3 regions of the Luteimonas sp. YGD11-2 genome follow, and region 3 is predicted to be linked to each of the others. Evidence: predicted binding sites of a transcription regulator. Region 3 holds the regulator's gene; each other region holds the start of a gene.

Region 1 (9,856 bases), 170 kb from region 3:
GCACTTCCGTCGAGAGACCGCGTAGCTGGCACTCCCAGATCGTTTCCACGCGCCAGCCCATCGCGATCAGTTCCGATTCCTTCCGTCTATCCCGCGCCACGTTGGCGTTGATCTTCGCTTCCCAGAATTCCGGCCGGGTCTTCGGCAGCCGGAAGAGGTGACAGCTGTGGCGATGCCAGAAGCAGCCATGCACAAAGACCACGGTGCGATAGCGGGGCAGAACGATGTCCGGCCGTCCCGGCAGGCCCGCGCCACCGAGGCGGTAGCGGAAGCCAAGAGCGTGCAGGCCGCGTCGGACCTCCAGTTCGATCTTTGTGTCCTTGCCCTTGATGCGTGACATCAAAGCGGAGCGTTGCTCCGGGCCGATGATGTCCGCCAACGTCAGGCCACCCGACGCGTGGGACAGTCCTCGGCGATCGCGTCCAGCCGCGGAACGATCAGCTCGGCCACTGCGCCGATCACCGGCACGACCACCGAGTTGCCGAACTGCTTGTACGCACGGGTGTCCGAGACCGGAATACGGAACGTGTCGTCATATCCCATCAGACGTGCGCATTCGCGCGGCGTCAGCCGACGCGGGTTCTTCCGCGCGCCCTGGTCCACAAGGATCTCGGAACCATCCTTGTAGTAGCGTGCCGACAGGGTGCGTGCCGTGTCCTTCTTGGTGACGAGGCCGAAGCCGAAGCCGTTGCCCTTCTCGCGATGCTTCATCGCGTAGTTCTGCAGGTAGGCCCACAGCTTGTCCGAGAGCGTGTAGCAGTCGCGCACCTTGCCCTTGGCACCTTCGATGTATGGAGTGCCGTCGGTTTCCGAACCATCCTGCGGATGGAGGATCGAGGCGAGCTTCGGCCCCTCTGCCAGCGGCGGGAGTTCGAGTTCGTCCCAGCTGAAAGGCACCGGCTCACGGAAGCCGACGATGATGATGCGCTCGCGATGCTGCGGGACGAAGTGCTTGCCGTTGATCACCCGGGTGTGGACGGTGTAGCCCAACTCGTTCTGCAGCACGTCGATGATGGTGGAGAACGTGCGGCCCTTGTCGTGGCTGACCAGGTTCTTGACGTTCTCGAGCAGGAAGGCCTTCGGTCGCTTCTCGGCGATGATCCGGGCCACGTCGAAGAACAGTGTGCCCTGTGTCTTGTCAGCGAACCCGTGCGGTCGCCCGAGCGCGTTCTTCTTGGAGACGCCAGCGATCGAGAACGGCTGGCAGGGGAAGCCGGCAAGCAGCACGTCATGGTCCGGCACGTCCTTCTCGTCCACCTGGGTGATGTCACCGGCGAACATGTGATCCGGGCCGTCATGGAAGTTGGCCGCGTAGGTCTTCTGCGCGTAGGCATCCCATTCGCTGGTGAACACGCAACGCCCGCCCAGCTTCTCGAACGGGATGCGGATGCCGCCGATCCCGGCGAACAGGTCGATGAAGCGGAAGGTCGCCGGTTCCGTCGAAGGCTCGCCCAGCGGCAGCAGCCGCTGCCGGATGGCATCGGCGATGTAGGGCTTGGGTTCCGTCTCGCGGACCTGCCACCGCCGGACGGTCTTGGGGTCCACGCCGAGCGCCAGAGCGACCTCCTTGTGACTGAACTGCCTGAGGGCGCGGTCGAGCAGGGCGTAGACGTCCATGGAGCACTCCGGGAAAAGTCGGGACATTCTGTCTGGAAGTGTCCCGTGGGGGAAGGGCCCGAAAAAAGAGCGCCTACATGCGGCGCCTCGAGCGGGAAGATCGTGCCGGTCGTTCGTCGCAGGCCCTGCGATCAGGTCCGCCCGAAGCGTTCTCGTGCGCGAAGGGACAGACAGCATCGGACGGATCCCCACCCATCTTTCAGAAAAATCCGACACCCCATCCCGGCATTTCAGTGCCCCCCGTCGCCGAAATCCCCCTTGACCCTCTGCAATACTCCCTCCCGCTCCGTCGCCTCTGGCACGGATGTACGCCACGGACCGGCGGGGCAGGGATGCGCGGGCGGGCGCCCGCGTGACGACCACACGGAAGCATAGGGAGATGGATGTGTCGCAGAACCTGATTTCACTGGATGTCACGGACGAGCAGGTGCAGGCGTCCGAATGTATGGGGGCTTCGGCACCTGCGGTCTCTCGCCCCATGCCGTTGCTGCGCTCCCACCGCATCGCCTTGCTCGCCCTTACCGCAATCGCGCTTATCGGGTGCAATAGACCCGCTCCGGTGGAGCCTCCAACGAGACTGGAGCCGCACAGCCACTTCGAGGTCAGCCACCGACCCTCGATGAACAGTGCCCATGTCGTGGCGAATCTGCTGCAGGGCAGCGGTCTTGGCCTCGAAGGTATGCAGGTGCCGGGCTACGCCGACCTCGAATTCTTCCCGATTACCCGGCCGCACATGTTCGAGCTGTCGCCGGCAACGCGGCGGCTGCGCCGCCACGAGCAGCCACCCGATCTCGACGGCATCGACTTCGGCACGCAGTTCCCCTTCCTGGTGGCGCACCCGGATGGGAATTCCTCCGCCGCCCTGCGCAGCGGCTGGACGGCGCAGTTCTTCTCCGACGTGGCGGTGTCCTATACCGACGAGGCCGTCGTGCTGCACCTCGAGGCCAGCCGGCTCGGCGGGCTCGATCCAATGGCGGCGATATCCGCCGGCTGGAAGGGGGACATCTATGCGGTGCCGCGGCGCGACCGCGACCAGGTCGAAGTGCATCTGGACGGCCAGGTGTATCGCTATTCGTTGCTCGACGATTCCGGCGACACTGATGCGGATACAGATGCAGATACAGATACACGTGGCGACAGCGGCTCGGCCCACACCGCCGGCTGATGAAGCCTCGTCGGCATGCCTTGCGCGTGTGTGAATGAGCCGCGTCCCGCTGGCCCAGCGCGCCACGATGCATGCCTGGGTCGGCCCGCAGGATGCAGAAGTGGCGGTTGCAGCTGCGGGTGAGCGCGGACAACAGTTCGGGCCGATCCTGTCGGGCCGCCGCACAGGGCAAGGCCCTGTGGCGGGCGCAGCATGGTGCGCTGTTCGCGCAGTTCTCGCGCGGCACCCACCGGTACCTGGACACCGGCCACAACCTGCATCACGAGGACCCGGCGGCCGTGGTCGACGCGATCCGGGACGTGGCGGCGACGAGGTTGGCGGCCGACTGAGGAACGCGCCTGGCCGCGGGTCGGCCGGTCGATCCTTGGCCCATCAGGCAACGCGGGTTGTCCTGGCGGGAACAGCCGCGCCGGCGTGTAGGAAAAGGCCGCCTCCGGGCGGTCTTTTTGTACCCGCCGGCTCGTCGGGCATGTGCCCGGCGCTGCGCGGCATGTCCGGGACCTCCCGCGTGAGGTCGCGGACGCCATCGATGAGGTCGCCGACGTCATCCACGAGGTCGCGGACCTCATCGTTGATATCGCAGACCTCATGCATGACGTCGCGGACTTCATGCATCAGGTCGCGGACGTCATCGATGAGGTTCCGGACGTCATCGATGAGCTCTTGGACGTCATCAATGAGGTCGCAGACGTCACGCATGAGGTCCGCGACTTGAACGATGACGTTGCTGACGTCATCGATGAGGTCTTTGACCCAATCAGTGGAACGTATTGCCAGCTTCCGGTGACGGGAGCCGCTTCATTCGATCGTTGCGGCCCGGCCTCCAGGATGGGGCTCCCTTGTTTAGGAGCGTCATCCATGGGCCTGTTCTCCAAAATCTCCGACCGCATCTTCAACCGCAGAAAGGCGTCCGCACCGGCCGCCGCGCCCGCCTCCGGCACGCCGGCGCCGGTCATCTTCACCGGCAGCAAGAACGACCCCAAAGTCTCGCCGCCTGCACGCAATCCCGCGCCGGCCGCCACGCCGGCACCCGCGCAGCCCGCTGAGCCGGTCGACGTCGAGGCCGTGCTCGGCGGCATCGCCGAAGAAAAGGGCGGCACGAGCGACTGGCGCAATTCCATCGTCGACCTGCTGAAGCTGCTCGACCTCGATTCCAGCCTCGACGCGCGCAAGGAACTTGCCGCCGAACTCGGCGTCAACGCCGGCGCGCACGGCAGCGCCGAGCAGAACATCGCGCTGCACAGGGCGGTGATGCGCAAGCTGGCCGAGAACGGCGGCAAGGTGCCGGACGAACTGAAGGACTGACGGCTGCGGCGGTTGCGGCGACGCTCAGTCGCCGCGATCCCCCGTGGCGTCCCGGGCCAGCTTCGGGATGCCGGCGATATCCGCGGGCCCATCGCACTGTCTTCCTGCAGCGACGATCCCGCCGTGCGTCAGTCCGTAAACGCCTGCAGCAGCGCGTCCGCGGCCATCGGCCGCCCGGTGAAATAGCCCTGCACCTCGTCGCAGCCCCAGGCGCGCAGCACGTCGAGCGTGGCCTGGTTCTCCACGCCTTCGGCCACCACGCGCAGGCCGAGGTCGTGGGCGATGCCGATCATCGCGCGCGCCAGCGGGCGGGCGTCGGGGTCGGGGCCGAGGTCGCTGACGAAGCTGCGGTCCAGCTTCACCGCGCGCGCCGGCAGTTTGCGCAGGTAGTCGAAGTTGCTGTAGCCGGTGCCGAAATCGTCGATGGCGATGGTCACGCCCATGTCGCGCAGGCCCTCGAGCTGCACCAGCACCTGTTCGGCGTTGCGGATCAGCGCGGTCTCGGTGAGTTCGAGTTCCAGGCCTTCGGCCGGCAGCCCGCGGCGGGCGAGGTGTGCGGCCAGCCGCGGCAGGAAATCGGCTTCCTCGAGGTTGCGCGCCGACACGTTGATCGACACCACGACCGACGCGCCCCGGGCACGCCAGGCCAGCTGCTGGTCCAGCGCCGCGCCCAGCACCCATTCGGTCATCGGCCGTGCCAGCGCGGTCTGTTCGACCAGCGGCACGAATTCCGCCGGCGGGATGTCGCCCAGCGTGGGGTGGCGCCAGCGCAGCAGCGCCTCGGCGCCGGCATGGCGGCCGCTGCGCAGGTCGATGCGTGGCTGGTAGACCAGTGACAGCCCGCCGGGCCGTGCCAGCGCATCGCCGAAATCGGCCAGCAGGGTGAGCCGGCGGCGGTTGGCGGTGTCGCTGGCGGGGCTGTAGACCGCGGAGTCCAGCCCGGTGGCACGGGCGTCGTTGGCCACGCTGATGCCGGTGCGCAGGGCATCCTCGGCCGCGGCCGCGCCCACCTCGAACGGCGAGACCCCGAACGCCGGCATCATCTGCACGGGGATGCCGCTGCTGGTCACCGGCACCGCCAGCGCGCTGGCCAGTTCCGCCATCACCGTGGGCGACGGGCCGGCTTCGGCCTCGTCGAGCAGCAGCGCGTAGGACACCACGTCGACGTGGTAGGCGCTCGAGCCCGGGCCCAGCCGGTCCTTGAGGATGCGGCTGCTGGCCTGCACGAGGTCGTCGATGCAGCGGGTGCCCATCACGCTCACCAGTTCCTGCAGGCGGGCGGGGTCGAGCAGGCTGACCAGCAGCAGCACGCGCGGCACGCCGGGGCGGGCGCGGGCGAGGTCGGCCACGTCGTTGGCGAACTGGTTGCGGTTGGGCAGGCCGCTCAGGGGGTCGCGCCGGCCGTAGTCGTGTTCGAGCTCGACCTGCGCCATCACCATGGCGGCGAAATCGCGCAGCGAGGCGCGTTCTTCCGGGGTGGTCTCGCGCGGCTTGCTGTCGAGCACGCACATCGCGCCCAGGGTGTGGCCGTCGCGGGTGACCAGCGGCGCGCCGGCGTAGAAGCGGATGCCCGAGCGCGCCAGCACGCTGTCGGAAAAGCGCGGGTCCTGCTGCAGGTCGGACACCACCACCGTGCCGGCCTGCGCGGTGACTTCCGCGCACGGCGCCTTGTCGCGCGGAATCTCGCGGCCGGCGGTGCCGACGTGCGACTTGAACCACTGGCGGTGGGCATCGGTCAGCGACACCGCGGCGATCGGCACCCCGAACAGCCGGCTGGCCATGCGGGTGATGCGGTCGTAGCTGTCGCTCTCGGGCGTGTCGAGCAGGTCGAGGTCGCGCAGCGCGGCCAGGCGCGCGGCTTCGGCGGCGTCGTCGGTGCTGTCGGCGGCCATTGGCGGGGAGGCAGGTGCCGGGCCGGCATCGGGGGCGGGGGGCTGGGGCAGGCGGGGGTCGGTCATGACGGGCCAGCCGCCGCCGTGGGCGGCGAACGGGTGGCGGGCCAGTATCCCCCGATCCGCCGGCCGGCGCGCAGGGGCCGCCCGTGCGTCCTGTCACCTGCCGCGGCCCGGCGTGCCGTAAGATCGGCCTCCCTCCGCTACCAGCCTTTTATATGGAATGGCTTTCCGACCCGACCATCTGGATGGGTCTCGCGACCCTGGTGATCCTCGAGATCATCCTGGGCATCGACAACCTGGTCTTCATCGCGATCCTGGCGGACAAGCTGCCGCCGCATCAGCGCGACAAGGCCCGCATCATCGGCCTCTCCCTCGCGCTGCTCATGCGCCTGGTGCTGCTGGCGGCGCTGTCCTGGATCATGCGGCTGACCGCGCCGCTGTTCTCGATCTTCGACCACCCCTTCTCCGGCCGTGACCTGATCCTGCTGGGTGGCGGCCTGTTCCTGCTGTTCAAGGCCACGATGGAGCTGCACGAGCGGCTCGAGGGCACCAGCCACGTCAACACCGGCAACAAGGCCTACGCGGCCTTCGGCGTGGTGGTCACCCAGATCGTCATCCTCGATGCGGTGTTCTCGCTGGACTCGGTGATCACCGCGGTCGGCATGGTCGACAACCTGGGCGTGATGTACGCCGCGGTCACCATCGCGATGGCGGTGATGCTGCTGGCGAGCAAGCCGCTGACGGCGTTCGTCAACCGCCATCCTACGGTGGTGGTGCTGTGTCTGGCGTTCCTGCTGATGATCGGTTTCAGCCTGGTCGCCGAAGGCCTGGGCTTCAAGATCCCGAAGGGCTACCTGTACGCGGCCATCGTGTTCTCGATCCTGATCGAGGGCTTCAACCAGTTCTCGCGCTTCAAGCGCGAGAAGAAGGACCTGGCGCTGCCGTTCCGCCAGCGCACGGCCGAGGCGCTGACCCGCATGCTGGGTGCGCGCACCGGGGACCAGGAGGCCGCCACCGAGAGCACGGGCAATGGCCACGGTTCCATCGAGGAGCGGCTGGCGCCGGCCGAGCACGACATGATCCGCAGCGTGCTGACGCTGGCCGAGCGCTCGGTGGCCAGCGTGATGACGGTGCGCACCGACCTGGAATGGATCGATGCCGCGCGCGGCGGCGAGCACGCCACCCAGCGGCTGATGGCATCGCCGCACACCCGCCTGCTGGTGAGCGATGGCGAGCTCGACAACCTGCAGGGCGTGGTGCAGAGCCGCGACGTGCTGGCCGGGCTGCTGGCCGGCAAGCCGCTGGCCCTGGCCGACTACCTGCGCGAGCCGCTGATCCTGCCCGAGGGCACCTCGGCGCTCACCGCGCTGGAGCGCATCCGCGAGCACCCGATCCCGCTGGCGGTGGTGGTGGACGAATACGGTGGCGTGACCGGCCTGGTGACGGCCAACGACCTGCTGGCGGCGATCGCCGGCGATCTCGCCGACACCCGCGATGCGGAATACGGCGCCGAGCGCCGTGCCGATGGCACCTGGCTGGTGGACGCCTCGATGTCGATGGAGGACCTGCAACGCGCCACCGGCATCGCGCTGCCGCGCGACTCCACCTACGTCACCCTGTCCGGGCTGTTCCTGCACATCCTCGGCCGCCTGCCGATGCAGGGCGACACCGTCGATGTCGCCGGCTGGACGATCCAGGTCGAGTCGCTGGAACGCCGCCGCGTCGGCAAGGCCCTGTTGGCACGCCAGGAGCCGCAGGCGGCGACGTGACACGCGGCCGGGCTGCACCGCCCGCCTGACGGGAGCGGCGCAGCGGCAGTACGCAACACGGAAGGGCGGCCTGCGGGCCGCCTTTTCCGTTGTGGTGTGCGGCACGTGCGCGGGGGCTGCCAGCCGCTGCCCGCGGCCACGGGTCAAGCTTCCGGGGTTGCGGCCGATACCCTGCCAATGCCGCGCCTTCCGCGCGCGCACCACGGGTTCCGGGCCATGCAGTCAGTCGACATGCTCTTTGCCTACGTCATCGGCGGTGTCGGTGCATGGGCGGCTGCGCTGATGATGCTGGTCGCTGTGCAGGGCGACCGCCTGCATCGCGGCGTGCTGTCGCGCTGCGCGCTGGGGTTCGCGCTGCTGGGCGTGGGCATGGTGCTGAGCGGCGTGATCGATCGCGCCGCGCGGTGGCCGATCCTCACCCTCGCGATGGCGGCACTGGTGGCAACGCTGGTGATCTACCGCGCATTGCGCGAGCTGGTGGGTGCACCCGCGGTGGGCCTGCCGCGGCGGATGGCCGAGATCGCCGCGCTGTGCGTCGTGCTACTGCTGGCCTGGGCCGCGGGGGCGCGTAGCTTCGCGCTCGTATTCCACCTCGTCTGCCTGGCGGTTTCGCTGGGCATCGTCTTGGCCGTGCGCCGGGCACTGGTGGCGCCGCGCAATGCGGCCGAGGCGGCGATGGCGGTCACGCTGCTGTTCTATGCCGGCACCTGGGTCTTCGCTCTGTACGCCGCGGTCCGCCATGACGGGCCCGAGCACCGCCACCTGCTCTATGTCGAGCCGCCGTTCCTGGCCGCCTATGGCGTGATCTATGCGCTGGTGCCGCTGCTGGTGGGCGCACACGTGCTCAACCTCGCCAATGCGCGCCTGGACCGGCGCCTGCGCCAGCAGGCCAGCACCGACGAACTCACCGGCCTGCTGACGCGCCGTGCCCTCAACGAGCGCGCTACGGCGTGGCATGCCGACGTGCTCGAACGCGAACGCCTGCCGGCGGTGCTGCTGCTGGACGTCGACCACTTCAAGCCGATCAACGACACCCACGGCCACGAGCGCGGCGACGACGTTCTGCGCGCGGTCTCGGGGCGCCTGCGCGGCACGCTGCGCGAGGGCACGCCGCTGGCACGCTGGGGCGGCGAGGAATTCCTGGTGCTGCTGGACGCGGCCAACCTCGACGAGGCGGGCGCCACCGCCGAGCGCATGCGTACGGCGGTGGGCGCAACACCATTCGCCTTCGGCGAGGAGCGACTGCCGGTCACGATCAGCATCGGCGTGTCGGCATGGCCCGCCGGCGGCGTGTTCGCGCGCGCGGTCGCCGAGGCCGATGCCGCGCTCTACACCGCCAAGCGCGAAGGCCGCGACCGGGCACGGGTGGCCGGGGCGGAGCAGGGGCGGCAGTGAGAGCTGGCGCTGGATCCGCGCATCACTGAAAAGGTGAAGTGGAACGCGCCCAGCTTCCGCGTCGGCGACCACTTCGCCACCTTCCGCCTGCACCCGCCCAGGGGCATCCAGCTGGTGCTGCACACCGGCGCGAAGGCCAGGAGCGACACCCGCGCGTTCGCGATCGATGACCCGGCCGGCCTGCTCAGGTGGCAGGCCAGCGACCGCTGCGTGCTGATGCTGGCGTCGGCCGAGGCGCTTGCGACCCATGAGGCCGCGGTGATGCGGATCCTGCGCCAGTGGATTGCGCAGCTTTGAGGTGGTGGCTGCTTCGACGTGCCGCCGCTGTTGGGCGCCACTGCAGCGCCTGGCAGCGGCATTGCCGCCGCGTCGACGCCCGCCGCATAAGCTCGGCGTCCATCTCCCACGTCGAGCCGCCGATGCGCATCCGCGTACACCACGCTGTCCTGCCCCTGTCGATGTCCATGGCCATCGCGCTGGCCGCCACCTCCTGCGCCGCGCCTCACGAAACGTCGCCCGCACCCGTTGGCGACGTCGCCGTCGAAGGCCGCGTCGCCTCCATCGACACCCGGCCGTGGATGTATGACGGCCATGCGGTGGTGGAGGTCGATGTCGATGGCCGCGGCCGCATGGCGGTGCAGCTGCCGGCGCGCTGGAACCTCTGCCAGGCCATGCCCGTCGACGTGGAAGCGCTGGCGGTTGGCATGCGC
Region 2 (9,856 bases), 300 kb from region 3:
CGAAACGGCTGCGTTCGCCGATGAAGCGGATGCGGATGCCGCGGCGGTCGAGCTCGTCGATCTCGCGGTCGAGCGCACCCATGAACAGCTTCATCAGCGCGCCGACTTCGTCCTCGGGCCGCCCCCAGTTCTCGCTGGAGAACGCGAACAGGGTGAGCGCGCCGATGCCACGTTCGACGCACCAGTCGATGCAGAGGTTGACCGCGCGCGCGCCGGCGCGGTGGCCGATCGCACGGGGGCGTCGGCGCCGCGCGGCCCAGCGGCCGTTGCCGTCCATGATGATCGCCAGGTGCCGTGGCACCGCGTCGACATCCCTGGCGCCGGCGACGGCCGGATCACGTGGATCCGGACGCGCGGGCGGGGGCCGGGCGTCAGCCGGCGCTGGTGTGTGTCCGATCACAACCCGCGACTGACCGGTCCTCAGACCGCCATCAGCTCCTGTTCCTTGGCCTTGACCACTTCGTCGACGTCCTTGATCGCCTTGTCGGTGAGCTTCTGGATCTCGTCTTCGCTGCGGCGCTCGTCGTCCTCGGAGATCAGCTTCTCCTTGAGGAGTTCCTTGACCTGCTGGTTGGCATCGCGGCGGATGTTGCGGATCGCGACCTTCGCGTCCTCACCCTCGCTGTGCACGACCTTGGACAGCTCGCGGCGACGCTCCTCGGTCAGGGCCGGCAGGTTCAGGCGGATGGTGGTGCCGGCGGTGTTGGGCGTCAGCCCGAGATCGGAGGCGAGGATCGCCTTCTCGACCGCGGCGACCATCGGCTTTTCCCACGGAGTGATCGTGAGCGAGCGTGCATCGCTCACCGACACGCTGGCGACCTGCGACAGCGGCATGTCGGAGCCGTAGTAGTTGACCTTCAGGTGCTCGACCAGCGCGGTCGAGGCACGGCCGGTACGGACCTTGACCAGCGTGTGGCGAAGCGCCTCGACGCTCTTGGCCATGCGGGTCTGGGTGTCTTTCTTGATATCGTCGAGCATCGCCGGCTCCAGCTGCGGTCGGGAACCGCGGGATTATACGTGCACCACGCGGCGCGACGCTGCCCGACGGGCTGGCGTGCGATCAGCGGCCGGTGACCAGGGTGCCGATCGCCTCGCCGCGCAGGATGCGCAGCAGCACGCCCGGCTGGCCCATGTCGAACACCCGCATCGGCAGGCTGCTGTCGCGGGCGAGCGCGAACGCCGCGGTATCCATGACCTCCAGGCCGCGCGAGATCACCTCGTCGTAGCTGAGCTGCTCGAAGCGCACCGCGTCGGCGTGCTTCTTGGGGTCCTTGTCGTAGACGCCATCGACCTTGGTCGCCTTGAGCAGCAGGTCGGCGCCGATCTCGATCGCGCGCAGCGCGGCGCCGGAATCGGTGGTGAAGAACGGGCTGCCGACACCGGCGGCGAAGATCACCAGGCGGCCCTTCTCGAGATGGCGGATCGCGCGGCGGCGGATGTAGTCCTCGCAGACGTCGTTGATCTTGATCGCGCTCATCACCCGCGCCTTGGCGCCGAGCTTCTCCAGCGCGTCCTGCATCGCCAGCGCGTTGATCACGGTGGCGAGCATGCCCATCTGGTCACCGGTGACGCGGTCCATGCCGCTGGCGGCCAGCCCGGCACCGCGGAAGATGTTGCCGCCGCCGATGACCAGCGCCACTTCCGCGCCGGCGTGCTGGGCCTCGATCACCTCGCGGGCGAGGCGGCCGATGACCTTGGGGTCGATGCCGTAATCCTCGTCGCCCATCAGGGCCTCGCCGGACAGTTTGAGCAGGACGCGGCGATAGGCGAGTGTGGACATGCGGGCCTCGGGGATGGGTAAACCGCCGGGATTCTAGCCGATCGCCCGCTCGCCGCGCCGTCGCGCGCTATGCACGATCCGGCGGGTACGCCGCGCGCGGCTGCATCGCCACCTGGTTGCGGCCCTCGCGCTTGGCGCCGTACAGCGCTTCGTCGGCGGCAGCGAGCATGGCGTGCGCATCAATGAAACGCGCGTCCTCGCCATGGGTCGCGAGGCCCGCGGAAAAGGTGATGTGGATGGGCGTGCCGTCCATCGTGGCCAGCGGCATCCCGGCGATGTCGGCGAGGATGCGTTCGAGGATCTGCCTGCCGCGTTCGGCGCCACAGCGGCGCAGCACCACCAGGAACTCCTCGCCGCCATAGCGCGCGAGCAGGTCGCTGGCGCGCAGCATCCGCGTCAGCGTCTGGCTGAACTCGCGCAGCACGGTGTCGCCGACGAGGTGCCCGTAGCGGTCGTTGACCAGCTTGAAGTCGTCGAGGTCGATGAAGGCGATCGACAGCGGCTCGCGGCGGCGCTCGGCCTCCTCGAACGCCTGCTGCAGGACATCCTCGAGCTGGCGGCGGTTGTATGCGCCGGTCAGCGGGTCGCGCCGCACCAGGTCGTCGAGCTCGCGGGTGCGCGCCTTCAGGCGTGTCGCCTCGCGCACCGCCTCCTGCAGGTCCTCGCGCTCGAGCAGGTGGCGGATCATCGCCAGTTCGCGGCCCTGCTGTTCGATCTCGCGCGCCTGTTCCTCGCGCTGGATGCGGATGTCGAACAGGGCCGACATCTCCGGCGCCAGCGCCGAGAGCCGGTCCACCAGCGTCTCGATGTCCAGCGGCTCCAGTTCCAGCGCCGTGGCCACCTGGCCGAGCTGCTGGCCGGCATGTTCGTCGTCCGGTCGCACCCACACATCGGCAAGCAAGCCGGCGGCCACCACGCAGCCCAGGGTGCGGTCGCCGGTCTCGACGGTCTCGCTGCCGCGGATCATCCGCTGCAGGTATGCCGACAGCCCCCAGCGGCCCGCAAGCCAGGCGCCGACTTCGGTGTGGTCACCGCCGAGATGGTCGCGTTCGACCTCCAGTCGCTCGCGGCCCTGCAGCGGCACCTGCGGCAGCTCCGCGTAACGCTCCGGCATGGCGTGCAGCAGGGCGAGGATGCCGATGTCCTGCAGCAGCGCGCCGAGCATCAGTTCTTCCGGACGCTCGAGCTGCAGGCGCTCGGCCAGCAGGCGCGCAGCCATCGCCGCGAGGGCGCTGCGCTGCCACACGCGTTCGTGCATGCCGGCCAGTGCATGGTCGGGCTGCAGCGTACGTGCGACCACGAACCCCAGCGCCAGGCTGAGCGCGGCGTTGAGCCCGAGCAGCGCGAGCGCCTGCGAGAGGGTGTCGACGCGCCGGCGGTGTGCGCTCGCGTACAGCGGCGAATTGGCGATGCGCAACAGCCGCGCGCTCAGTGCGGGATCCATCGCGATGGCATCGGCGGCCACGGCGAGGTCGGTTGCCGGATCCTCCGCCAGTTCGATCATGCGCAGCGCAACGCCCGGAAGCGTGGGCAGCGTCCGGCAGTGCGAGAGCAGGGAAACCAGTTCGGGGTGCATGGCGGCGATCGGTATGCGTCGACGGCCTTATCGGCGCGCGCCGGCGAACCTTTAGCGCGCAGGTGATGGGCGTCACGCCAGTGGACGGCGGTTGTTCATGCAGACGGGTGCGTGCCAGGGCCAACGCAGGCCTGCCATATCCTGCGGGCGTCCCTTGAGAAGACGCGCCTGTGGTGCCACGGAGTCCGGGCACACGGCGGAAGCTTGCAACCCCCGACTTCTGCCATGGCCAGGTGCGGACAAAAGAAAAAGCCGCGGAGGTCCGCGGCTTTTCCGGTACAGCGCGAAGCGTGACGCGTCAGGCCAGGCCGGCCTGCTTCATCACTTCGGCGGCGTAGTCCTCAACCACCTTCTCGATGCCTTCGCCCACGGCCAGGCGCTGGAAGCCGACGACTTCGGCGCCGGCGGCCTTGAGCACCTGCTCGACGGTCTTGTCGGTGTCGAGCACGTACGGCTGGCCCGCCAGGGTCACCTCGTTGACGATCTTGGCGATCTTGCCGCTGATGATCTTCTCGAGGATCTCGGCCGGCTTGGCCTTGTCCTTCTCGGACATCTTCGCCAGCTCGATTTCCTTTTCCTTGGCGACGAAGTCGGCCGGCACGTCGGCGGCGTTGTTGTACGGCGGGTTCATCGCGGCCACGTGCATCGCCAGGCCGCGGGCGAGGTCGGCGTCACCGCCCTTGACCTCGACCAGCACGCCGATGCGGCCACCGTGCACGTAGGCGGCGATGTTGTTGCCGCTGTCCACGCGCGCCATGCGGCGCACCTGCACGTTCTCGCCGACCTTGGCGATCAGCGCGGCGCGGGCTTCCTCGACGGTCTCGCCGGAGGCGAGCTTCGCGGCCTTGAGCGACTCGACATCGGTGCCGTCGATTGCCAGCGCGGCAGCGGCCACGGCATCGGTGAAGGCGAGGAAGTTCTCGTCCTTGGCCACGAAATCGGTCTCGGAGTTGACCTCGACCAGCACGGCACGGCCATCCGCCTGGGCGGTGGCCACGCGGCCTTCCGCGGCAACGCGGCTGGCCTTCTTGTCGGCCTTGGCCAGGCCGGACTTGCGCAGCGCCTCGGCGGCTGCGTCGACGTCGCCATTGGCTTCGGTGAGTGCCTTCTTGCACTCCATCATGCCGGCGCCGGTGCGCTCGCGCAGTTCCTTGACCAGGCTTGCGGTGATTTCCATCGGATACCTCGAGATAGCGGAATGGGGTCGCGGGACGGAACAGCCGTCCCGGTACGGCGCGGCCCGGAGGCCGCGTCGCGGGCCGCCGCGGGTGGCGGCGGCGTGCCTGGGCTGCCTTACTCGGCAGCCGGTGCCGGTGCCGGTGCCGGTGCGGCGGCTTCTTCGGCCTCGTCGGCCTTCTTGCCCTTGCGAGCGCCCGGCTTGCGGCCACGGCCTTCGCCACCCTCGGCGAACTCTTCCTCGCGCACGCTGGCGGCGGACGGTGCAGCGGCCTTGCCCTCGAGCACGGCGTCGGCGGCGGCGCTGGCGTACAGCTGCACGGCGCGGATGGCGTCGTCATTGCCCGGGATGGCGTAGTCGACCAGCTCCGGGTTGTAGTTGGTGTCGACCACCGCGATCACCGGGATACCGAGCTTCTTGGCTTCCTTGATCGCGATGTCCTCATGGCCGATGTCGACCACGAACAGCGCGTCGGGCAGGCGCGCCATGTCCTTGATGCCGCCCAGCGAGGCCAGCAGCTTCTCGCGCTCGCGGCGCAGGCCCAGCACTTCGTGCTTGACCAGCTTCTCGAAGGTGCCGTCGGTTTCGGCGGCTTCCAGCTCCTTCAGGCGCGACACCGACTTCTTGACGGTGGCGAAGTTGGTCAGCGTGCCGCCCAGCCAGCGCTGGGTCATGTACGGCATGCCGCAACGCTCGGCCTCTTCCTTGATCGCGTCGCGCGCGCTGCGCTTGGTGCCGACGAACAGGATGATGCCGCGCTTCTGGGCGATGCCCGAGATGAAGTTCATCGCGTCGTTGAACAGCGGAACCGTCTTCTCGAGGTTGATGATGTGGATCTTGCCGCGGGCACCGAAGATGTACGGCGACATCTTGGGGTTCCAGTAGCGGGTCTGGTGGCCGAAGTGGACGCCGGCCTCCAGCATCTGGCGCATGGTGATCTGGGGCATTGCTGATGACTCCAGTGATGGAACCGCCGCCCGGCATGTGGTGGGCGGGCGCAGGGCAGGGCCGTGCGCGATGGTTCCGGGGTTGGTCCTCCCCGCCGCCTCCGTGACCGACGCCATGCCGCACCAGCCCGGGGGCTCTTGCCTGCACGCGCACCCCGGCACGGGGGTTTGCAGCGGGTGTGTATTTGCCGGTGACGTCCGGCATCGACGGACCGGCCCGGGCGGGCAGGTCAGCCGGCGATCATACGCCGGCGGCCGGGGGCGGGCAAGTTGGCGCAATTTTGCTGCCGGACCCGCGGCGGCGGCGACGGCGTGCCGGCGCGCGGTGACCGCGGGAGGCAGCGCGGCGCGCGATCGGGGATAATGCCGTGATGGCCATCAACCTGAAGACTCCCCAAGACATCGAGAAGATGCGCGAGGCCGGCCGCCTGGCCGCCGAGGTGCTGCATATGGTCGCCCCGTACGTGAAGCCGGGCGTGACCACCGAGGAACTCGACCGCATCTGCCACGACCATATCGTCCAGGTGCAGGGCGCGGTGCCGGCGAACGTCGGCTACCGCGGCTACCCGCGTGCCACCTGCATCTCCGCCAACAACGTCATCTGCCACGGCATCCCGGGCGACAAGGTGCTCAAGGACGGCGACATCATCAATATCGATGTCACCGTCATCAAGGACGGCTGGCATGGCGACACCAGCCGCATGTACTACGTCGGCACGCCCTCGGTGATGGCGCGCCGGCTGGTCGAGGTGACGCGCCAGGCGCTGTTCGAGGGCATCCGCGCGGTGCGCCCGGGCGCCACCCTCGGCGACGTCGGCCACGCCATTCAGACCTATGCGGAGTCCGAGCGCTTCAGCGTGGTGCGCGAGTACTGCGGGCACGGCATCGGCAAGGTCTACCACGACGAGCCGCAGGTGCTGCACTACGGGCGTCCGGGCGAGGGCCTGGTGCTGCAGGAGGGCATGACCTTCACCATCGAGCCGATGATCAACGAGGGCGCACGGCATACCCGCGTGCTGCCGGATGGCTGGACCGTGGTCACCAGGGACCGCAAGCTCTCGGCGCAGTGGGAACACACCGTCGCCGTGACCGCTGACGGGTTCGACATCCTGACCCGCCTGCCGGGCGACGACAACGACGCGTTCCTGTAGGCGTCGATACCGATGCACACCGTCGGGCCACGCTGCCGCTCCCGCCATCGGCTGCCGCAATACGCGGCGCCAGTGGCGATCCGGCGGCGCTGACGATGGCCACCATGCCGCCGCCCCCCGGAGCGGAGCGCGAGTCCACGAGTGATGCGGCGTGGGCTGCCGAGGCCCGCGCCGCGCTCGCCGACCACGATGCCCAGCTCGCCGCGCGCTTCGACGACGGTGAGGATGTCGACCGCCTGCTTGCCGCCCGCGCCACCGCGGTCGACGGCTGGGTGCGCCAGGCATGGGCGCGCTGCGTGCCTGCGGATGCGCCACTGGCGCTGTTCGCGGTCGGCGGCTACGGCCGCGGCGAACTGTTCCCGCATTCCGACATCGATGTGCTCGCGCTCGCCGGCGAGGGCGCCGGGGCGCCGCATGCCGACGCCCTTGGCCGGCTGTTCGCGCTGCTCTGGGACGCCGGCCTCAAGGTGGGCCACGCGGTGCGTACCGCAGGCGAATGCACCTGCGAGGCCGACGCCGACCTGACCGTGCAGACCAACCTCCAGGATGCGCGCCCGTTGCTGGCAAGCCAGCAGGACGTGCGCACGCTGGCGCAGGCCATCGCCCCCGAGCGCACCGGTTGGACCGCGCAGCGCTACTTCGACGGCAAGCGCGAGGAGCAGGCCCGTCGCCACGCGCGCTTCGGCGACACCGCCGACAACCTCGAGCCGAACCTCAAGGACGGTCCGGGCGGCCTGCGCGACATCCAGACCCTGCGCTGGATGGCGCGCGCGGTGTTCGGCGTGCACGGCTTCGAGCAGCTGATCGCGCTCGGCCAGCTCGGCGTCGACGAACTGGCTACCCTGGAGCGCGAACGCCAGGCGCTGTCGCGGTTGCGCTTCGGCCTGCACCTGGTGGCCGGCAAGGCCGAGGAACGCCTGCGGTTCGACCACCAGAAGGCGCTCGCCGCCCGGCTCGACCACGTCGGGGAAGCCGACAACGCACTGGTCGAGCAGATGATGCAGGGCTTCTACCGCAGTGCCGCGGTGGTGCTGCGCATCAACGATCGCCTGCTGCAGCGCTTCGAGGAACATATCGAGGGCGAGGGCGAGCTGGTGGTGCTGGATGCGGCCTTCGTGTCGCGCCGCGGCTATCTTGCCGCGCGCGACGAGGTGTGGCCGCGCGCGGATATCGGTGCCGTGTTCGACCTGTTTGCCGCCTGGGCGGCGCAATCCGATCTGCGCGGACTGCACTCGCAGACCGCGCGCGCGCTGGCCGAGTCCCTGCATGCATTGCCGTCGTGGCGCGACGCCACGGCCGCAGAACGCCTGCGTTTCCTGGAGTTGCTGCGCGGGCCGGTGCCGGTGCGCACGCTCGAGCGCATGGCGCGCCTGGGCGTGCTCGGCACCTGGATCCCCGAGTTCGCGCGGGTGACCGGGCGCATGCAGTTCGACCTGTTCCACGTCTACACCGTGGATCAGCACACGCTGGCGGTGCTGCGCAACATCGCGAGTTTCGCCGACGAGGCCGACGACGCGCGCTTTTCCGGCGCGCACGGGGTCTGGCCGGCGCTGCGCAAGCCCGAGCTGCTGTTGCTGGCCGGGCTGTTCCACGACATCGCCAAGGGCCGCGGTGGCGATCATTCCGAGCTCGGCGCGGTGGACGCCCGTGAGTTCTGCGAAGGCCACGGCCTGGCGGACGCGGACACCGCGCTGGTCGAATGGCTGGTCCGCCAGCACCTGCTGATGTCGACGGTGGCGCAGAAGCACGACATCTCCGACCCCGCGGTGATCCACCGCTTCGCCGGCGAGGTCGCCGACCGCGAGCGGCTGGACTATCTGTACCTGCTGACCTGCGCGGATATCGCCGGCACCTCGCCGCGCCTGTGGAACGCCTGGAAGGACCGCCTGCTGACCGACCTGCGCACCGCCACCCGGCTGGCCCTGCGGCGTGGCCTGGAGCACCCGGTTGCGGCCGCCCAGCGCATTGCCGAAACGCGCGACCAGGCCCGCGGGTTGCTTGCCGCGCGCGGTGTGGACGAGGCCGATGCGCTGTTCGCGCGGATGCCGGAAGAGGCCTTCCTGCGCGGTCGTGCCGACCAGGTCGCCTGGCAGGCGCTGTCGCTGCGCGGCGCCGCTGCCGGTGACACCGTCGTGCGCGTGCGCAGGCTGGCCGAGGGCGTGCCTGCACTCGAGGTGTTCGTGCACTCGCCCGACCGCGATGGCCTGTTCACCGCCATCGCGATCACCCTCGACCGCAGCGGGCTTGCGATCCAGCTGGCGCGTGCGCTCGATGGCCCGGCCGGCACGATCTTCGACGTGTTCCAGGTGCTGCCGTCCGATCCGCGCCACATGCCCGACCCGCAGGCGATCGAGCGCAAGCTGGCCAGCGTGCTTGCCGGCTCGCTCGACGTGCACCCGGCGCGCCGCACCCAGCCGCGCCATCTGCGGCATTTCCGCGTGGTGCCGCAGATCGGCTTCGACGACAGCGCCGACGGCCGCCACACCATCTTCAGCCTGGTGGCCACCGACCGCCCGGGCCTGCTCGCCGATGTCGCCCATGTGCTGCGCAGCCAGCGCATGCGGGTGCACGATGCCCGCATCGCCACCTTCGGCGAGCGCGTCGAGGACGTGTTCCGGCTGAGCGACCGCCACAACCAACCACTCGACGGGCCCGCGCGCGATGCACTGCGCGAGGCGCTGCTCTCGACCCTGGACGCCGGCTGAGCAATCGCCGGCGTCTTCCACCGCACTACGTACGGATCCCCCGATGACCCTGCCCACGTTCAACACCGACCCCGCCGCCGTGGCGGTCCTGCACACCACCATCGACAGCGCGTTCGACCGCCGCGGCACGCTGACCCCCGAGGAGGTGGACGGCGCCGTGCGTCCGGCCGTCGAGCAGACCATGGTCGGGCTGGAAAGCGGCGAGCTGCGCGTGGCCGAGCCCGACGGCCGCGGCGGCTGGCAGGTCAACGAGTGGGTGAAGAAGGCGGTGCTGCTGTATTTCCGCATCAACGAGATGGCGATGGTGGAGGCCGACCCCGCGCCGTACTGGGACAAGGTGGAGGCACGGTTCGCCGATTACGACGAGACCATGTTCCGCGAAGCCGGTGTGCGCGTGGTGCCCGGGGCGTACGTGCGGCGTGGCAGCCATGTCGCACGCGACGTGGTGCTGATGCCGAGCTTCGTCAATATCGGCGCGTACGTGGGCGGGGGCACGATGGTTGACACCTGGGCCACCGTG
Region 3 (9,856 bases):
AACTACGACGAAGCCTGCCTGCAGCGCGCCCTCGAGGCGCAGCCGCGCGCCGCGGCCGAAGCCCCGGCCCCGCTGGTGGCCGCCCCGGAACGCCCGCTGGCCCCGGCCGAGCGCTGGCTGCGCGACCTCGCCCCGCCCGCCGCGCCGGCAGCGGTTGCCGCCGCACCGGTCGCGCCCGCACCTCTTACCCCACCTGCGCCTGTCTCCATCCCGGTCGCACCGCGCGCGATCGAAGTAGCGACGGAGCCGACCGCGGTGGCCAATGCACTCGACGTCGCCGACGAATTCGACGGCCCCGCCTTCGCCGAACTGCTGGCGCGCACCCGTCCGCCGGTTGCGCCGATGATCGAGCCGCTGCCGGAACCACCGGCTCCGCCGGCCCCGGCGCTCGCCGCGGTGCCCACGCCACCCGCGCCTGCAAGCGACGGCGAACTGGCGCGCATGCGCGACGAACTGGCGCAGATGCGCACGATGATCGAACGCGAGATGGCGCGGCTCACCGACGAGCGCCTGCGCGGCTCGCCGGTGCGCGCGCAGGCGATGGAACTGCTGGAGGACTACGGTTTCGATGCCGGCATCACCCGCGACGTGGTGCTGCAGATTCCCGCCGACACCCCGGCCCACCGCGCGCGCGGGCTGATGCTCGGCCTGATCTCGCGCAGGCTGCCGATCTGCCCGGTCGATCCGCTGCACGAGGCCGGGGTGATCGCCCTGGTCGGCCCGACCGGTGCCGGCAAGACCACCACGATTGCAAAGCTGGCCGCACTCTATGCGTCGCAGTACCAGCCGCGCGACGTCGCCCTGGTGACCACCGACACCGCGCGCGTCGGTGGCCGCGAGCAGCTGCACAGCTACGGCCGCCAGCTCGGCATCGCCGTGCACGAGGCCGACAGCGAGGCCGGCCTGCTGCAGCTGCTGCAGAAGCTGCAGGACTACCGGCTGGTGCTGGTGGACACCGCCGGCCTGAGCCAGCGCGACCGTGCCCTCGCCGGCCAGCTGAACTGGCTGCGCGCCGCGCGCCAGGTGCGCACCCTGCTGGTACTGCCGGCCAACACCCACTTCGCCGACCTCGATGAAGTCGTCCGCCGCTTCGAGCACGCGCGCCCGCAGGGCGTGGTGCTGACCAAGCTCGACGAGACCAGCCGACTCGGCAGCGCGCTGTCGGTGGTGGTCGACCACCAGCTGCCGCTGACCTGGACCACCGACGGCCAGCGCATCCCTGAAGACCTGAGCCGGGCCAATGCGGCCCACCTGGTACTTCGCCTTGAAGATCTCCGCCGCGATGCCGATAAGCCCATGGCATCCGAGCATTCCGCCCCGGAGCACACCCATGCTGTCGCCTGAGACCCTGCCGCCGATGTCCGTCGCCGTTCCGCCCGTGCCCGCCCCCGTGCGCACCCTCGCCGTCACCGGTGGCAAGGGCGGCGTGGGCAAGACCAATGTGTCGGCGAACCTGGCGATCGCGCTGTCGGAGCTCGGCAAGCGCACCCTGCTGCTGGATGCCGACCTCGGCCTGGCGAACGTCGACGTGCTGCTGGGGCTGTCGCCGCGCTACACGCTGGCCGACCTGGTGGCCGGGCGCTGCAGCCTCGACGAGGTGATCCTCGACGGCCCGTCGGGCGTGATGATCGTCCCCGCCGCCTCCGGCCGCCGGCACATGGCGGAACTGCGCCCCGCCGAACATGCCGGGCTGGTCAACGTCTTCAACGACCTGCAGCGCGATCTCGACATGCTGGTGGTGGACACCGCCGCCGGCATCACCGATTCGGTGCTGACCTTCTGCCAGGCCGCGCAGGACACCCTGGTGGTGGTCTGCGACGAGCCGGCGTCGATCACCGATGCGTATGCGCTGATCAAGGTGCTGGCACGCGAGCGCGGCGTCGGCCAGGTGCAGGTGGTGGCCAACATGGTGCGCAGCCCGCAGGAAGGACGCGGCCTGTACGAGAAGCTGTCGCGCGTGTGCGAGCGCTTCATCGGCGACGTGTCGCTGAACTATCTCGGCGCGGTGCCGCAGTGCGAATGGCTGCGGATGTCGGTGCAGCGCCAGCAGGCGGTGGTGCGCGCCTACCCGTCCAGCCCGTCGGCGCGTGCGCTGGCCGAGATCGCCCGCCGCACCGCCCGCTGGCAGGCACCGACCGCGCCGCGCGGGCATGTCGAGTTCTTCGTCGAGCGGATGCTGCGCCAGGGGGTGCCGGCATGAGCATGGCCGCCCGCCACTACCAGGACATCCAGCGCAGCAGCGCGCCGGATCCGATCGTCCAGCATGCCGAACTGGTGCGCCGCATCGCCCATCACCTGGCGGCGCGGCTGCCGGCCAGCGTGGAGATCGACGATCTCGTCCAGGCCGGCATGATCGGCCTGCTCGAAGCCTCGCGCAGCTACGACGCCGACCAGGGCGCCTCGTTCGAGACCTATGCCTCGATCCGCATCCGCGGTTCGATGATCGACGAGATCCGCCGTGGCGACTGGGTGCCGCGTTCCGTGCACCGCCGCGCGCGCGAAGCCGCCGCCGCGATCCGTTCGATCGAGCAGGCCACCGGCCGCGCCGCCGCGGCGCAGGAAGTCGCCGACAAGCTCGGGCTGCCGCTGGCCGACTACATGCGCCTGCTGGAAGACGCCGCGCGCGGCCAGGTGCTGAGCCTGGACTCGCACGTGGAGGACCACGGCGAGGTCGAGCCCGCGCGTCGCGGCGGGCCCACCCCGCAGGAGGCGCTGGTGCGTGGCGAATTCGGCCGCGAGCTTGCCGCCGCGATCGGCCTGCTGCCCGAACGCGAGCAGCTGGTGCTGTCGCTGTACTACCAGCAGGAACTCAACCTCAAGGAGATCGGCGCGGTGCTCGGCGTCAGCGAATCACGCGTGTGCCAGATCCATGGCCAGGCGGTGGTGCGGCTGCGCGGGCGGCTGACCGCGTTCGAACTCGCCGATACCGGCATCGGCGACGACGACTGATGCCATCGTTTTACTGGAGCCCCCTTTGAACAAGAACATGCGCGTGCTGATCGTCGATGACTTCTCGACGATGCGGCGGATCATCAAGAACCTGCTGACCGACCTCGGCTTCAACAACACCGTCGAGGCCGAGGACGGCCACAGCGCGCTGGCCGTGCTGCGGCAGGACGCGGTGGAACTGGTGATCACCGACTGGAACATGCCCGGCATGACCGGCATCGAGCTGCTGCGCGAGATCCGCGCCGATGCCAAGTTCCGCACCCTGCCGGTGCTGATGGTGACCGCCGAGGCCAAGCGCGAACAGATCATCGAGGCCGCGCAGAACGGCGTGAACGGCTACATCATCAAGCCGTTCACCGCGCAGACCCTGGAAGAGAAGCTCAACAAGGTGTTCGAACGCCTCGGGGGCGGCGCTTGAACGCGGCGGTGGCGGACGACGTCCCGGTCGCGCGCCTGCTGCAGGATGCACTCGACGCGCTGGAGCGCGGCGACGAGGACGCCTGGCGCCGCCACGTCGATGCGATCGCCGCATCGCGCGCGCATACGCTGGTCAGCGGCCTCGGCCGGCTGGCGCGCGAGCTCGAACAGGCGCTCGATGCCCTGCCCCCGGCACCGTCGGGCGGCAACCTCGACGACGCCTGCGCCCGCCTCGACCACGTGGTGGCGATGACCGAGGAGGCCACCCATCGCACCCTCGACCTGATCGACGACAGCCGTGCGCTGGTCGCCCGCCTCAAGGACGGCCCGCTCGACGACAGCCAGGCCGGTACCGTCGAGGCGCTGCGCGACAACCTGCGCGAGATGGCGCTGGCACAGAGCCACCAGGACCTCGGCGGGCAGATCATCCGCCGCGTCGCATCGATCGTGCGTGGCGTGCACGAGGGTTTCGGCGAACTCGGCCTGCCGCCGAAGGACGAGCCGGCGTGCCCGAACCGTGGCCACGGCCCGGCGGTCGGGGGGCTGGATCGCGGCACCGTGGGCCAGAGCGACGCCGACGACCTGCTGTCGAACCTCGGGCTCTGACACCGTGAACGCCTCGCCGGAAATCGCCGCCGACTTCGTGATCGAGGCACGCGAGCTGCTCGACGACCTCGGCGGGCAGCTGGTGGCGCTGGAGCAGACGCCCGGCGACCGCGAACAGTTGAACGCGGTCTTCCGCGCGTTCCACACGCTCAAGGGCGGCGCCGGCTTTCTCGGCGTGACCCCGCTGGTGGAGCTCTGCCACGCGGCCGAGGAAACCCTGGGCGCTGCACGCAGCGGCCAGGCGACGCTGGAGGCGCGGCATTTCGATGCCGCGCAGCAGTCATTGGACTGGCTGCAGGCGATGGTGGACGCGATCGACTCCGGCAGCGAGGTGCCGCGCGCGCCCGCCGCGGTCGTCAACGGCTTCTCGCTTGCGCCGCCGGCCACGACCGCCACGCCCGCCGCCGCCGCCGCCAATGGCGACATGATCGGCGACGACGAATTCGAGGCACTGCTCGACCAGCTGCACGGCAACGCGGCGCCGGGCCCGGTCGGTGCAGCCGGAAACGGCGGGGCGATCAGCGACGACGAATTCGAGGCGCTGCTCGACCAGTTGCACGGGTCGGCCCCGCCCGGAGCTGCCGCAGCCCAGGTGACTCCGCCGGCCGCCCCGCGCACGCCGACGCCCGCACCTGCGCCGCCTGCCGCCGCCGCGCCGAAGCCGGCAGCCCCGCAGGCCGCCAATGGAGCGGCCACTGCCGAGCGCGAACACACCGTACGCGTGGACACCCGCCGCCTGGACGCCATCGTCGATCTCGTCGGCGAGCTGGTACTGGCGCGCAACCGCCTCAAGACCCTGCGCGCGCGGCTGCGCGACGAGGAGCTCGACCGTGCCGTGAGCACGCTCGACAACGCCACCGCGCGCCTGCAGGGCGCGGTGATGCACACCCGCATGCAGCCGGTGGGCAAGGTGTTCGCGCGCTTCCCCAAGCTCGCGCGTGACGTCGCGCGCGCACTCGACAAGGAAGTGGACCTCGAGCTCGTCGGCGCCGAGACCGAGCTCGACCGCAACCTGGTCGAGGCGCTGGCGGATCCGCTGGTGCACCTGGTGCGCAACGCCATCGACCACGGCATCGAAGCACCGGCCCTGCGCGAGGCCACCGGCAAGCCGCGCGCCGGCAAGGTGAGGCTGATCGCCCAGCAGCAGGGCGACTATGTCGGCATCGAGGTGCAGGACGACGGTGCCGGCATCGACCCCGAGCGCCTGCGCACCAAGGCGCGCGAGAAGGGTCTGATCGATGCCGAGACCGCGGCGCGGCTGAGCGTGGAGGAATGCCTGCACCTGGTGTTCATGCCCGGCTTCTCGACGCGCAGCGAGGTCAGCGACATTTCCGGCCGTGGCGTCGGCATGGACGTGGTGCAGTCGCGCATCCGCGAGCTCAGCGGGCAGATCCAGGTGCACTCCGAACTCGGGCGCGGCAGCCGGTTCTCGCTGCGCGTGCCGCTGACGCTGGCGATCCTGCCGACGCTGCTGGTGCAGGCGGCCGGCGATGCCTATGCCTTGCCGTTGGCGCGGGTGCAGGAAGTGCTGCATGCACCCACCCATGCGGTGAACTGGTTCGACGGCCGCGCCGCGCTCGACCGCCGCTCGCACACGCTGCCGCTGCTGGACCTGCGGCACTGGCTGCGGCAACCGGCACCGGAGACGCCGCTGCTCACCATCGTGGTCCTGCAGCGCGGCGACGCCCGCTTCGGCCTGGTGGTCGACGAGGTGCGCGGCCGCGAGGAGGTGGTGATCAAGCCGCTGCCACGCGCCCTGCGTGGCCTGCCCGGCTACGCCGGCGCCACCCTGATCGGCGACGGCCGCCTGGCGCTGATCCTCGACGTGGACGCGTTGCGCACGGTCTGATCGGCACCGCGCAACTCAAGTCGCGCGCACCTTCGCCGATATCGCCACCATGGATATCTTCAGTCTCGTCGGGCTCGTCCTCGCGATCGTCGCGCTGATCGGCGGCAGCGTCCTCAAGGGCGCCGGGCTTGCCGGCCTGTGGTCGCCCGCGGCGTTCGTGATCGTGATCATCGGCACCGTCGCCGCCATCCTGCTGCACGCACCGCGCCCGGTGCTCACCCGCGCCATGAAGATCTCGCGCTGGGTGATCAAGCCGCCGGTGGCCGACCGCCAGGCGCTGATCGCGCAGCTGCTGGAGTGGAGCAACGTCGCCCGCCGCCAGGGCCTGCTCGGGCTGGAAAGCCACGTCGAGGCGCAGACCGATCCGTTCCTGCGCAAGGGCCTGCAGATGCTGGTCGACGGCCTCGAGCCCGAGGCGATCCGCCACATGCTCGAGATCGAGCTCGGTGGCGAGGAACACCACGACCTCGCCGCCGCGAAGATCTACGAGAGCATGGGTATCTATGCGCCCACCCTGGGCATCGTCGGCGCCGTGCTCGGCCTGATGGCGGTGATGCAGAACCTCGCCGACCCCAGCAAGCTCGGCCAGGGCATCGCCGCCGCCTTCACCGCGACCATCTACGGCATCGCCTCGGCGAACCTGCTGTTCCTGCCGATGGCGGCCAAGCTCAAGAGCGTGGTCGGCCGCCGCAGCGGCGAGCGCGAACTGGTGATCGAAGGCCTGATCGCGATTGCCCAGGGCGAGAACCCGCGCAATATCGAAGCGCGGCTTGCCGGCTTCCTGCACTGACGCCATGGCACGCCGCAAGCACCACGAGGAGCACACCAATCACGAGGCGTGGGCAATCCCCTACGCCGACCTGATGACGCTGCTGCTCGCCTTCTTCGTGGTCATGTACGCGATCTCCTCGCTCAACGAAGGCAAGTACCGGGTGATGTCGCAGTCGCTGGCCAATGCCTTCAACGGCACCCCGCGCACCATCGACCCGGTGCAGATCGGCGAAAGCGATCGCCGCGAGTCCGACTTCGGCCGCCCCACGCCGATTCCCAGCGGTGCGCGCCGCGGCCCGCAGGCGGTGTCCCCGGTACTGGATTCGCCCCTGCAGCCGATGCTGGAATCGAAGCTGCGCAGCGATCGCACCGGTGAAGGCCTGGATGCGGCGGCGCTGGAAGCCTCGCGCAGGCAGCTGTCGCGCATCGCCCTGCAGCTGGAGGACGCGCTGTCGGAGATGGTGCGCGCACGCATGATCACCATCCACCGCACCGACCTGTGGCTGGAGGTGGAGATCAACAGCGACATCCTGTTCCCGACCGGTTCGGCGTCGCTGGATCCAGCCGCCCAGGGCCTGATGACGAAACTTGCCGCGCTGCTGCGCGATGCACCGAACCCGATCCGCGTCGAGGGCTATACCGACGACCGGCCGATCCGCACGCTGCAGTTCCCGTCCAACTGGGAGCTGTCGGCCGCGCGCGCGGCCAGCGTCGTGCACCTGTTCGTGCGCGAGCAGCTGGCCCCGGAGCGGCTGGTGATGGTCGGCTACGGCGAACACCGCCCGAAGGCCGACAACGCCACCGATGCCGGCCGCAATGCCAACCGCCGCGTGGTGCTGATGGTGCTGGCCGCACCCGATGCGGCCGGCGCGCGTGCGGTCGACCACCCACAGCCGGCCGGTTCCAACCAGGCCGCAGTGGCCAGTGCCCCACCCCGTGCGGCCACGATGACGATGCGAGGAGACAGCTGATGCGCGTGTGGGCGATCGCCAACCAGAAAGGAGGCGTGGGCAAGACCACCACGTCGCTCGCGCTCGGCCGCAGCCTGGTGCTGCGCGGGCTCAGCGTATTGCTGGTCGACCTCGACCCGCATGCCTCGCTGACCCGTGCCTTCGGCATCCCCAGCGACCCGCAGCCCGCGGGCGTGGTGGACCTGTTCGGCGCCCCGCCGGCCACCCTGGCCGGGGTGATGCGCCCGGCTCCCGTCGAAGGCCTGGATTTCGTCTGCGCGCAGACCGCGCTGGCCACCCTGGAGCGGCGCAGCGCCAACCAGCCGGGCCTGGGCCTGGCGCTGTCGCAGGCGATCACCCGCCACACCGGCGGGCACGACGTGGTGCTGCTCGACTGCCCGCCCACGCTCGGCCTGCTGATGGTCAACGCGCTGGCCGCGGCCGACCGGCTGATCGTGCCGACCCAGTGCGAACCGCTGGCGCTGCACGGCCTGGCCGGCATGGTGCGCACCGGCGCGATGGTGGAACGCTCGCGCCAGCGGCCGCTGCCGGTGTCGGTGCTGCCGACCCTGTTCGACCGCCGTACCCGCGCCGGCCGCGACACCCTCGCCCAGCTGCAGCAGGAATACCGCGCACTGGCCTGGGACGAGGCGATCCCGGTCGACACCCAGCTCGCCAACGCCGACGCGCTGGCACAGCAGGTCTTCCATGGCGAGCCGGGCGGCCGCGCGATGACCGCCTATGCCCGCGCACTCGACTGGCTGCTGGCCAGCGAGCAGCAGCAGCTGGAGCGCGCGGCATGAACGCGCTGCGCGAGGTGGACGACTACGTGGACCTGCTGCTGGGTACCGGCACCCCGGTACTGGCCGCGGTCGCCAGCGAGCCTCCCGCTCCCACTGCCGCGACGCCCACGATCGCCGAAGCGTCGCCTGCGGCCCCGGTTCCTTCGCCTGCTGCTGTCGCTTCTCCGTCGACACGCACGGACACGACGGCGCCTGCGGAGGCAGCCGCCCACGGCGAGCGCCGCCGCCGGCGTGGCGAGCGCACCGCACGCTGGCTGCGGCTGCGTTGCGGCGGCCAGGCCTACGCGCTGGAACTGCTGAAGATCCGCGAGGTGGTGCGGCCGATGCCGCTGCTCTCGCTGCGCGGCGCGGTGCCCAGCGTCGCCGGGGTGATGAACCTGCGCGGCCAGGTGGTGCCGGTGATCGACCTCGGCGTACAGCTCGGCGAAAGCCCGGCGCCGGATTCCGCCGGCACCCGCATCATCGTGCTGGAGGAACGCGGCGAGGTGCTCGGGCTGCGCGTGTGCGGGGTCGAGGACGTGGTGATCATCAATGACGCGCAGATCGAGGATGCCCACGCCTCGCGGCTGGCACCGGTCGGCGACCGCCGTATCCACGGCATCGCCCGCATCGGCCGCGACGTCATGCTGCTGCTCGATGCCACCCGCCTGATGGACATGCCGCTGCGGCCGCAATGAGCGACGTCACGGCGCTAAAGATCGCCGCGATCCGGCCGTTACCGCTGCGAACCGTCCGCAACCCCGGGGGCTGATCTTTGGACACGGTGACCTTGCAATCCGACCTCGGCATCGAGAGCAGTGCCGGGCTCAAGGACATGCTCGCCGCACACGTGGCCGTCGATGCGCCCATCGTGGTCGACGGTGCCGGCGTGCAACGCGTGCACACCGCCAGCCTGCAGGTGCTTGCGGCCTGGTGGCAGGCACGCACGCTGCACGCCCGCGAAACGCGCTGGGCCGATATCGGCGAGCCGTTGCGTGCAGCCGCCCGGACCCTCAGCCTGGAGCCCGCACTCGCGATCGCGGACGCCCCGGCACACCCCACTTCCCCCATGGAGAGAACCCCATGAGCGCCCGTATCCTCGTCGTCGACGATTCCGCCTCGATGCGCCAGATGGTCTCGTTCGCCCTCACCTCGGCCGGCTATGCCGTGGAGGAGGCCGAAGACGGCCAGGTCGCGCTGGGCCGCGCCCGCGGCGCGCGCTTCAACGCCGTGATCACCGACGTCAACATGCCCAACATGGACGGCATCTCGCTGATCCGCGAGCTGCGCCAGCTGCCGGACTACAAGTTCACCCCGCTGCTGATGCTGACCACCGAGTCGTCGGCCGACAAGAAGGCCGATGGCCGCGCCGCCGGCGCCACCGGCTGGCTGGTCAAGCCGTTCGACCCGGACCAGCTCGTGGCGACCGTGCGCCGCGTGGTCAGCTGATCCACGCCACACCGGAGCGCGACCTTGAGCATCGACCTGCAGCGGTTCCACGCCACCTACTTCGAGGAGAGCCGCGAAGGGCT

The links. Region 3 encodes FliA, which starts transcription of late flagellar genes. Its sites were predicted from a motif close to TAAAGTTTNNCNNNCNNNGGCCGATAA; they were not measured.
Region 1: the regulator FliA is predicted to act here: its motif matches at 7,895-7,921, upstream of ERL55_RS06330 (GGDEF domain-containing protein).
Region 2: the regulator FliA is predicted to act here: its motif matches at 3,384-3,410, upstream of ERL55_RS05795 (GGDEF domain-containing protein).

What each region holds. Positions count from the first base shown of each region.
Region 1 is NZ_CP035376.1:1,395,944-1,405,799, forward strand. Features, by position in the region: gene ERL55_RS06295 (very short patch repair endonuclease) at 1-379, opposite strand, end outside; gene dcm (DNA (cytosine-5-)-methyltransferase) at 382-1,617, opposite strand; gene ERL55_RS06305 (hypothetical protein) at 2,003-2,782, shown strand; gene ERL55_RS06310 (hypothetical protein) at 2,875-3,111, shown strand; gene ERL55_RS15030 (DUF3597 family protein) at 3,254-4,087, shown strand; gene ERL55_RS06320 (EAL domain-containing protein) at 4,216-6,045, opposite strand; gene ERL55_RS06325 (TerC family protein) at 6,198-7,751, shown strand; gene ERL55_RS06330 (GGDEF domain-containing protein) at 7,968-9,146, shown strand; gene ERL55_RS06335 (DUF1801 domain-containing protein) at 9,168-9,443, shown strand; gene ERL55_RS15035 (hypothetical protein) at 9,605-9,856, shown strand, end outside.
Region 2 is NZ_CP035376.1:1,265,850-1,275,705, forward strand. Features, by position in the region: gene uppS (polyprenyl diphosphate synthase) at 1-301, opposite strand, end outside; gene frr (ribosome recycling factor) at 421-978, opposite strand; gene pyrH (UMP kinase) at 1,061-1,780, opposite strand; gene ERL55_RS05795 (GGDEF domain-containing protein) at 1,848-3,356, opposite strand; gene tsf (translation elongation factor Ts) at 3,655-4,533, opposite strand; gene rpsB (30S ribosomal protein S2) at 4,650-5,480, opposite strand; gene map (type I methionyl aminopeptidase) at 5,852-6,631, shown strand; gene glnD ([protein-PII] uridylyltransferase) at 6,736-9,336, shown strand; gene dapD (2,3,4,5-tetrahydropyridine-2,6-dicarboxylate N-succinyltransferase) at 9,380-9,856, shown strand, end outside.
Region 3 is NZ_CP035376.1:1,570,057-1,579,912, reverse strand. Features, by position in the region: gene flhF (flagellar biosynthesis protein FlhF) at 1-1,344, shown strand, start outside; gene ERL55_RS07170 (P-loop NTPase) at 1,331-2,200, shown strand; gene ERL55_RS07165 (RNA polymerase sigma factor FliA) at 2,197-2,949, shown strand; gene cheY (chemotaxis response regulator CheY) at 2,975-3,367, shown strand; gene ERL55_RS07155 (protein phosphatase CheZ) at 3,376-3,972, shown strand; gene ERL55_RS07150 (chemotaxis protein CheA) at 3,977-5,821, shown strand; gene ERL55_RS07145 (flagellar motor protein) at 5,871-6,611, shown strand; gene motD (flagellar motor protein MotD) at 6,616-7,563, shown strand; gene ERL55_RS07135 (ParA family protein) at 7,563-8,345, shown strand; gene ERL55_RS07130 (chemotaxis protein CheW) at 8,342-9,022, shown strand; gene ERL55_RS07125 (STAS domain-containing protein) at 9,109-9,411, shown strand; gene ERL55_RS07120 (response regulator) at 9,408-9,773, shown strand; gene ERL55_RS07115 (chemotaxis protein CheA) at 9,798-9,856, shown strand, end outside.